3 regions of the Luteibacter sp. PvP120 genome follow, and region 3 is predicted to be linked to each of the others. Evidence: predicted binding sites of a transcription regulator. Region 3 holds the regulator's gene; each other region holds the start of a gene.
What was found. Region 3 encodes FliA, which starts transcription of late flagellar genes. Its sites were predicted from a motif close to TAAAGTTTNNCNNNCNNNGGCCGATAA; they were not measured.

Region 1: ACVKN3_RS10475 (HD-GYP domain-containing protein) is a predicted target of FliA. The motif match lies at 1,289-1,315, and genes of this name have one in related genera.
Region 2: ACVKN3_RS01840 (methyl-accepting chemotaxis protein) is a predicted target of FliA. The motif match lies at 1,479-1,505, and genes of this name have one in related genera.

Annotation. Positions count from the first base shown of each region.
Region 1 is NZ_JBSRXP010000004.1:243,137-246,409, reverse strand. It holds gene hutU (urocanate hydratase) at 1-518, shown strand, start outside; gene msrA (peptide-methionine (S)-S-oxide reductase MsrA) at 519-1,193, opposite strand; gene ACVKN3_RS10475 (HD-GYP domain-containing protein) at 1,452-2,666, shown strand; gene ACVKN3_RS10470 (putative bifunctional diguanylate cyclase/phosphodiesterase) at 2,663-3,273, shown strand, end outside.
Region 2 is NZ_JBSRXP010000001.1:503,633-506,905, forward strand. It holds gene ACVKN3_RS01830 (TonB-dependent receptor) at 1-821, shown strand, start outside; gene ACVKN3_RS01835 (DUF1203 domain-containing protein) at 818-1,300, opposite strand; gene ACVKN3_RS01840 (methyl-accepting chemotaxis protein) at 1,536-3,053, shown strand; gene ACVKN3_RS01845 (CheR family methyltransferase) at 3,060-3,273, shown strand, end outside.
Region 3 is NZ_JBSRXP010000005.1:83,103-86,375, forward strand. It holds gene ACVKN3_RS11665 (P-loop NTPase) at 1-797, shown strand, start outside; gene ACVKN3_RS11670 (RNA polymerase sigma factor FliA) at 794-1,525, shown strand; gene cheY (chemotaxis response regulator CheY) at 1,582-1,983, shown strand; gene ACVKN3_RS11680 (protein phosphatase CheZ) at 1,994-2,635, shown strand; gene ACVKN3_RS11685 (chemotaxis protein CheA) at 2,643-3,273, shown strand, end outside.

The DNA.
Region 1 (3,273 bases), on a different contig from region 3:
TCCCCGACGATCCGCACCTGCATCGCTGGCTGGACATGGCGCGCGAGCGGATCAGTTTCCAGGGCCTGCCCGCCCGCATCTGCTGGGTCGGCCTGGGCCAGCGGCATCGCCTGGCGCTGGCCTTCAACGAGATGGTCCGCCATGGCGAACTGAAGGCGCCCGTGGTCATCGGACGCGACCACCTGGATTCCGGATCGGTCGCCAGCCCCAACCGCGAGACCGAGGCCATGCGCGACGGCAGCGATGCGGTGAGCGACTGGCCGCTGCTCAATGCCATGCTCAACGTCGCCGGCGGCGCCACGTGGGTCAGCCTGCACCACGGTGGCGGCGTCGGCATGGGTTACAGCCAGCACAGCGGCGTAGTCATCGTGGCCGACGGCAGTGAAGCCGCCGACCGCCGGCTGGCCCGCGTGCTCTGGAACGACCCCGGCACCGGCGTCATGCGTCACGCCGACGCGGGTTATGCCGACGCCATCGATTGTGCCCGGGAGCAGGGCCTCAACCTGCCGATGCTGTAATCAGCGCCCGTTGGCCCACGAGGTCACGTACCGCTCCGGGTAGATCCGCTGCAGGGCCAGCACCTTGGGGCGGTCGTTGATCGCGATGTACATGGCATCCGGGTTCAGGCGCATGTAGTCCTGGTGCTCCGCCTCGGCCAGGTAGAAGCCCTTCAGTGGGGCGACTTCCGTGACGATGCGGCTGGGGAACGCCTTGGCCGCGGTGAGCTGGGCGATGTAGGCCTCGGCCAGTTTCTTCTGATCCGGCGAGTTGTAGAAAATGGCCGAGCGGTACTGCGTGCCGCTGTCGGGTCCCTGCCTGTTCAGCAGGGTGGGGTCCTGCGCCACCGAGAAGAACACCTGCAGCAGCTGGCCGTAGGTGACCTGGGTGGGGTCGTAGACCACCTTGACCGACTCGGCGTGGCCGGTATCGCCCTCGCTCACATCGTCGTAGTTGGCATGCTGCGCATCGCCACCGGCATAGCCCGTGCGAACGCTTTTCACGCCGCGCACGTGCTGGAACACGCCCTCCACGCCCCAGAAACAGCCGCCGGCGAAGACGGCGGTAGCCTCGCCCGAGGCCGGCGTGGCATCCACGGCAGGCGCCGGCAGTCGTACACCTTCGTCACGTGCGGACGCGGCCGAGCAGGCGGTGAGGGCGACGAGCAGCGCGGGCAACAGGGAACGACGAGACATGGCTTTTTCTCCCGGTCGGCATGACCTGATACATGAGACCGGTGTACCCGCGAAAACCTGACAGGATGTGAAGTCCGCCTTCACGTTCGTGTACCTACAGAATCGGCCAGACGCGCCGTTAAGCACCCGATGCGCGTGACACGGTAGAGTCCGCCGCTCGTTCGGCGACGCACCCGACAGGGATCTCACATGCGTCGAGAATACCGTTGAGAAAGGAGGGAAAACGTGGCGTATGACCTGGTAGAACGACGTGTCTTCGTGACCGATCTCGAGATCGGCATGTACGTCAGTCGCCTGGACTGCGACTGGTCGGACACCCCCTTCCCGTTGCAGGGCCTGCCCATCACGTCCCGTGAGGACATCGAATCGCTCAGCCGGTTCTGCAAATACGTGTTCGTGGACACGCAGCGCCACGTCGGCCCGGATCGTTCGCTCAGGCCGCCCAGCGTGGTGGCCAAGGCCAAGCCGGCTGTCGTCGTCCGGCCGGCTACCAGCACGCGCCTGGTCAGCCGCCATGCCTATACCGACACCGCGTCGTTCGACGACGAGATGCCGCGCGCCAGGGCGGCGTACGACACCGTGGCCGATTTCGCGATCCAGATGGTGGATGACCTCCGTCAGGGCCGCCCCGTGGAACCGCAGGCCATCGAGAACGCGGTACGCCCCATGGTGGAAAGCGTCCTGCGCAGTGGCGATGCCTTCTTCTGGATCGAGAGCCTGCGCCGACGGGACGGCTATACCTACCAGCACGCGATCGGATGCAGCACCCTGGCGGCCGCCTTCGGTCGCCACATGGGTTTCGAAGGCGACGCCATCGTCAGCCTGGCGGCGGGCGGCCTGCTGATGGACGTGGGCAAGTCGCAGTTGCCCGAAGAGCTGCTGGGTCGTGATGGCCCTCTCAACGACGACGAATGGGATCTCGCCCGCCAGCACGTCGGCGAGGGTGTCGCCATCCTCGATCATTCGGGCGTCCTCGACGACGAGGTGCGCGACATGGTGCTGACCCACCACGAACGCTTCGACGGCTCCGGTTATCCGTCCGGCCTGGCCGGCACCTCGATCCCCCTGGCCGGCCGCATGGCGGCGATCATCGATACCTACCACGCGATGTCGACGCCGCGGCCCTATCGGGCAGCGGTGTCCCAGCACACGGCGTTGCGCGAGCTGTACAAGGGCCGCGACCATGGGTTCCAGGGCGAGCTGGTCGAACAGTTCCAGGCGTGCCTGGGCGTGTATCCCACCGGCACCCTGGTGGAACTCAACACCGGTGAGGTGGCGATCGTGATGGTGCAGAACCAGTCGCGGCGTCTGCAGCCACGCGTGGCTATCCTCACGCGGCCGGACAAGAGCCACCTCGACGATTTCCTGATCGTGGATCTCATGCGCCAGGTGGATGTGGTACGCCGGGAAATCCTGCGTACGTTGCCGTCCAATGCCTACGGCATCGATCCACGGGAATATTTCACGGCATGAACGAGCGGGCGCACATCCTGCCGGCGGTACAGGCCATCCTCGACAGGTCGTCGGTGGATGCGGGCCCGTGCGCGGTGCTGATCGTGCGCCTGCAAGGCATGCGCGAGGCGCAGCTTCGCTTCGGCTACGACTTCGGCAGCGAGGTGATGCTGGCATCGCGCGAGCGCATCGTGGACGCGGTGCGCCACGTGGACACGGTGTTCGTCGCCGGCGACGACACCTTCGTCGTCGTGCTGCCGATGGTGCGTAACCGCACGCATGCGTTGCTGGCCGCCACGCGTATCGTGGCCGCGTTCGACAAGGCGCTGCTGCGCGGCGAGCGCCCCTGGCACGGGCGCGCCGTGGTCGGCGTGGCCATCCATCCGGACCATGGCGTCACTGCCGAATGGCTGTACCGCCGCGCCGAACTGGCCCACGACGAAGCACTGCGTATCGGCGAAGCCTTCGCCATCTACAAACCGGACGTGACCCCCGTCGAGATCCTCTACGGCGAGCTGCGCGAGGATATCGAGGCCAACCGGCTGCAAGTCGCCTTCCAGCCGCTGCACGACCTGCGCACGGGCGAGATCAGCCGGGTGGAGTCGCTGGCGCGCTGGACCACGGCCGC
Region 2 (3,273 bases), on a different contig from region 3:
AGGTGGCGACCTCCGCGGGTGTCGCACAGGTGACCGAAGGCCCGGCCGCGGGCCAGGTGCTGTGGTCGGGCAGCGGCGGCAACCCGAAGCTGAAGCCGTATATCGCGGTGGGCGCGGACCTGTCGTGGGAAAAATACTTCGGCACGGCCAGCTACGTGGCCGTCGCGGTATTCAACAAGAACCTGCTGAACTACATCTACAATCAGACCACCCTGGACTACGACTTCTCGGGCTACACGAACGACACCCCCACCCTGGTGCCGACCAGCACACGGGGCTCGTTCACCCGGCCGGAGAACGGCACCGGCGGCAAGATGCAGGGCCTGGAGCTATCCGGCTCACTGGAAGGCGGGCTGGTCTCGCGGGCCCTCGACGGTTTCGGCGTGCAGGCCAACTTCTCGCTGACCAACAGCACGCTGCCGGTGAGCGCGGTGTCCAGTATCCCCGGCAGTCCCTCCACCCTGCCCGGCCTGTCGAGGAAGGTCGCCAACCTGGCGCTCTACTACGAAAAGTACGGCTGGTCGGTGCGTGTCGCCGAGCGTTACCGTTCGTCGTTCACCGGCGAGGCCGTGGCCCTGTTCGACCAGTTGGGCTACACCCAGGTGCTGGCCGACAAGCAGACCGACTTGCAGCTCGGCTACGCCTTCGACCACGGGACGTGGAACGGGCTGTCGATCCTCCTGCAGGTCAACAACCTTACCGATTCGCCGATGAAGACCCAGCAGATCCTCAGCCTGCCCAGCGGCGTGAAGGTGGCCCGGCCGCTGGAGTTCGATACCTACGGGCGCACGGTGATGTTCGGGATCAACTACAAGCTCTAGGCCTCCGCGGAGGCGATGCGGTCGAGGCGTGCAGCGTAGCAACCGTACGCCGCGTAGTGCGCGTGGATATAGCGAACGGCATCGTTGGCGAACAGCTGCCGCACCGCCTCCGTCACCTGCGTGCCGGCCACGAGCAGGGCCTGGGCGATGTGTCCGCGCGCATCGAAGCCGCGCAACGAAAGCTGCCGCACACGCATCACCTCCGGCACCTCATCCACGGCGTCATAGGCCTGCGTGGCGCCTTCGCGCACGAAGATCGCGTGGCTGGCGCGATACGGACCGGCGATCGGCTGGTGTTCGTAGTTGAGCAGCAGCAGGGTCTCACCCCGGTGCGCCGCGCGTAGTTCGACGCGCTCGGGGTAGCCCGTGTCGTCGGTGGCGATGACGCGCAGCGCGCCTTGTGCGGCCAGTGAAGCGTCGTCGAGGCCGTAATAGGGAACAAAGGGCGCGGGATCGAGACCGCGGATGCGAAAGACCATGGGACTTTTTCCGGTGGTGGGCACGGTGCCATCCTGCCCACCGAGGTCGCCGCGTGCCATCCGGATCTTGTCGCCGGGCCTGCCCCCAAGCCGAACCCATCAGCGCCTTCACATGGCTTTGCTTTCACCTATGACCCTGCATTTGATCCATGTGAAGGCCGGTCACGCAAAAACAAGCTCAAGTTTGCCGATTTTGAGGCGATAAAACGTCTACTCACACAGATCGAGAGACGTCATGGGCACGAACGCGAGCGAGACGCTGGAACTGAACGACCTGAAGGCGATGAACGACGCGCTGCATCGTGTCCAGGCCATCATCGAGTTCGACCTGCACGGCACGGTTCTGACCGCCAACCAGAATTTCCTGGACGTGCTCGGTTACACCTCCGATGCCGTGGTCGGGAAACACCATCGTCTGTTCTGTGAGCCCGCTTTCGCCGCCAGCGACGATTACGCGACGTTCTGGCAGCGCCTTTCCGCCGGGAAGCCCGAGGTCGGCGAGTTCAAGCGTATCGGCGCAGACGGCCGTGAGGTCTGGCTCAGTGCCTCCTACAACCCCGTCTTCACTGCCGAGGGCAAGCCATACAAGGTCGTCAAGTTCGCCACCGAGATCACCACGCTGGTGGACAGGTCCGCGGAACTGGACGGCAAGATGACCGCGCTGGACAAGTCCCAGGCCGTGATCGAGTTCGACCTCGGCGGTCACGTGATCGCCGCCAACGCCAATTTTCTGGCTGTGGTCGGTTACACGGCAGACGAGCTCATCGGCCAGCACCATCGCAAGCTGTGTGACGACGCCTATACGTCGAGCCCGGAATACGCGGCGTTCTGGGAACGGTTGCGCCGTGGTGAATTCGACTCCGGTCGTTACCGCCGGCTGGCCAAGGGCGGCCGCCGGGTCTGGTTGCAGGCCAGCTATAACCCCATCTACGACGGCAACGGCAAGCTGCAGAAGATCGTGAAGTTCGCCGCCGACGTCACGTTCCAGGGTGAGCTGGAAGAGCTGGTCAAGCGGCGTGCCGAGGATTTCTCGTCCGCGTCGACCCAGATCGCCCAGCAGTCCAACGACATGGCCGCCGGCGCCCAGCTGCTGGGGGCGACGGTGGAGGAAATGAACGCCACCATCGAAGAGCTGACCGCGTCCATCAGTTCCATTGCCAGCAACGCGCAGAGCGCCGACCGGCTGGCCAAGGACACGCAGCAGGAAGCCGAGCGCGGCGCCAAGGCACTGGAAAAATCCATCGAGTCGATGGATCTGATCAACAAGTCGTCGGAAGACATCGGCGACATCAGCAAGGTGATCGGCGAAATCGCCAGCCAGACCAACCTGCTGGCCTTCAACGCGGCCATCGAAGCGGCACGCGCGGGCGAGCACGGCCTGGGCTTCTCCGTGGTCGCCGACGAGGTGCGCAAGCTCGCCGAACGTTCCTCGCAGGCCGCCAAGGAGATTTCCAAGCTGATCGCCGAGTCCACCAAGCGTGTCTCGCAGGGCAGCCAGATATCGAAAGAAGCCTCGGCCGCGTTCGACAAGATCCTGTTCGGCGTGGTGAACACGACGCAGGCCATGTCGGAAATCTCCTGCGGCGCCGAGGAACAGGCCGTTGCTGCGCGGGAAGTCGCCACGGCCGTGCAACATATCGCCGAGGAAACCGAAAAGACGGCGGCGACGTGTGACGATATCGCCCGGGCGTGCGGTGGACTGAAGGAAGGCGCAGGCGAGTTGAGTGCCACTGTCAACAACTTCGCCACCTGACGCGCCATGTTCGATACCGAAGCCATCGTCGGTCCCGCCACCCGTGAAGCCCTGTTTGCCCAGGTACGCCGGCATACGGGTATCGTCATGGCCGAGCGCAAGTGGACGCTGCTGCACGGACGCCTTCGTCGGCGCCTGCAGCAGCTTGACCTGCCCGGCTATGACGACTACCTCACCGTGCTGGACAGTTCGACGCAGGAAGTGGCGCGCTTCATCGACC
Region 3 (3,273 bases):
TCGCGGGCGGCAAGGGCGGCGTGGGCAAGACCACGGTGGCGGTCAACCTGGGCATGGCGCTGTCCATGGGCGGGCGCGACGTGGTCCTGCTGGACGCGGACCTGGCCATGGCCAACATCGACGTGCTCCTCGGCCTGCAGCCCACGCGCCACCTGGGTCACATGCTCGAGGGCGAGTGCCGCATCGAGGACCTGATCCTCCATGCCAACCACGGCTTGAAGGTGATCCCCGCCACCTCGGGCGCGCGCCGCATGGCGCAGCTCCCGAACATCGAGCACGCCGCGGTGATCCGCGCGTTCGACGAATACCCCGTGGCCCCCGAATACCTGATCGTCGACACCGCGGCCGGCATCTCCGACAGCGTCTCGATGTTCGCCGCCGCGTCGGACGAGGTGGTGGTGGTGGTCTGCGACGAGCCGGCCTCGCTGACCGACGCCTACGCGCTGATCAAGGTGATGAGCCGCGAATTCGACGTCAACCGCTTCCGCATCGTGGCCAACATGGTCCGCCACGCCCAGGAAGGCCGCCAGCTGTTCGAGAAGCTGGCCCGCGTGACCAATCGCTTCCTGGACGTGTCCCTGGACTTCATGGGCATGGTGCCGCACGACGAGTACCTGCGACAGGCCATCCGCCGCCAGTCGGCCGTGGTCGACGCCTGGCCGAGCAGCCGTTCGGCCGTGGGATTCAAGAATCTTGCCCGGTCGGTCGATACATGGGGTGAACCCGAACCCCGGGTGCAGGGCCGCATCGGCTTTTTCGCCGAACGGAACCACATGGGGGGAGGGCTGCCACTGTGAGTGTTGCAAGCGAATACCTTGAAGTAACAAAGGTTTCGGCCGACCAGCTGGTCAGGACGCATGCCCCGCTGGTGCGCCGGATCGCCTATCACCTGATGGGTCGCCTGCCGCCGAGCGTGGATGCGAACGACCTGATGCAGGCCGGGATGATCGGGCTACTGGAGGCGGCAAGGAATTACTCGCCGACTCGCGCGGCCAGCTTCGAGACCTATGCGGGAATCCGCATTCGTGGCGCCATGCTGGACGAACTGCGCAAGACGGACTGGACCCCGCGCTCCGTCCATCGGAAGCTGCGCGAGGTGGCGGAGGTAACGAGACAGATCGAGAACGAGACGGGTGGCGACGCCGAAGACGCGGAAGTGATGAAGCGGCTGGGCATCGACGCCATGGAGTACAACCAGATCCTGGCCGACGCGGCGAGCGCGCGGTTGCTCAGCCTGACGGCGCCGGAAGGCGACGAAGGCGCGGCGATCGACGTGGCGGACCCGGACGCCGCGGGTCCGGAAGGCAACTTCGAGAAGAACGGCCTGCGCGACGCGCTGGCCCATTCGATCGACGGTTTGCCGGAACGCGAGAAGCTGGTCATGTCCCTGTACTACGATGAAGAGCTCAACCTGAAGGAAATCGGTGCGGTGCTGGGTGTGAGCGAGTCGCGGGTGTGCCAGATCCATGGCCAGGCCCTGATTCGCCTCCGCGCACGCATGTCGGGTTGGAAAGACAAGCAGTGACGGCATCGCGGTGCCGTCGCCGGTAAAGAAAAAAGCGTACGAGGCGGAGAGCAGTTTTGGACAAGAACATGAAGATCCTCGTGGTGGACGATTTTTCCACCATGCGGCGCATCGTCAGGAACCTCCTGGTCGAGTTGGGTTTCACCAACACGCTCATCCAGGAGGCCGAAGACGGCAACGCGGCGCTCGCGCTGCTGCGCGCGCAGCCCATCGACCTGGTCGTCACCGACTGGAACATGCCCAACATGACGGGCATCGACCTGCTTCGCGCCATTCGCGCGGATGCGGCGTTGAAGTCCATGCCCGTGTTGATGGTCACCGCGGAAAACAACCGCGACCAGATCATCGCCGCCGCGCAGAGCGGCGTGAACGGTTACGTGGTCAAGCCCTTCACGGCGGTGACGCTGAAGGAAAAGCTCGACAAGATATTCGAACGACTTGCCGCGGCAGCGGGCTGAGGGAATGACGATGAACACGATGCTTTCCCCCGGCCAGGACGTGGCCCCCCAGTTGCGTGAACTGCTCGATGCCGACGACTCGGCGGCGTTCGAGAAAGCGCTCGACGACCTGATCCGCAGCCGCGAGCAGCACCTGTTCCTGGCGCTGGGCCACCTCGCGCGCGACCTGCACGAATCCGCGCGTCGCCTGGCCTCCGACATCTCCACCGATGGCGTGCCGGGCAACATGAGCGATGCGCGCAAGCATCTGCGTGATGTGCTGGAAATGAGCTCCACGGCGGCCCATCGCACGCTGGACTTCAGCGAGAAGCTGCGTCCGCAGGCTCAGGCGCTGGCCAAGCAGGCCGATGAGATTCTGGTGCTGGATCACGCCGATCCGGCGTTCGGCACCCACGCCACGGCACTGGCCGTGCGTGTCGGCGACTTCGCGCAAAGCTGCGACATCGGGCTGGGCGAGATGGTCGAGGCGCAGTCCTGGCAGGATCTTTCCGGTCAGCGCGTGGCCCAGGTCGAGGCCTTCATGGCCAAGGTCGAATCCTCGCTCGTCGAGCTGGTCCGACTCACCGGTTCGCTCGCGGGCGGTAATGCGCCGGCCGCCGAGAAGGTCAGCCAGGACGAAGTGGACCGGCTCCTCAGCGAATTCGGTTTCTGAGTACCCTATGAGCGTGGAGCTGGACAACGAGCTGCTCAATGTCTTCCTGATCGAAGCGCGCGAATTGCTCGAGAGCCTGGGCGAACAGCTCGTGGATCTCGAAGCCTCTCCGCACGACGTGGAGCTGCTTAACGCGGTGTTCCGTGCCTTCCACACGGTGAAAGGCGGGGCGGGCTTCCTTGGCCTCAACGCCATGGTCGAGCTGTGCCATCGTGGCGAGGATCTGCTCAACGAGGCCCGCAACGGGGTGATCGTGCTGCACGCCGCCTATATGGACGCGCTGCTCGAATCGCTCGACCTGCTCAACGACATGATGCGTGCCGCCGACGGCGGCGTGCCGATCGAGCCCGCACCGCGTTCGCTGCTCGATCGCCTGCTGATCCCCGGTCGCGCCGTGTCCGCGCCGCCGGTGGCGCTTGCCGTGCCGATCTCGGCGGCCGCCACGTCGACGGCGACCGCGGCAGCCCCCGGCCCGCAGAAGCCGTACGACCCGATCGAGGACGAGTTCGAGGCGATGCTCGACGCCGCCCGCACCGATCGCACGCCGGCGGCACCGTCGGGCACGATCAACGACGACGAATTCGAAGCCCTGCTCGACTCGCTCTACGGCACCGGTGCGCCCGGCGCCGAGGGTGCGT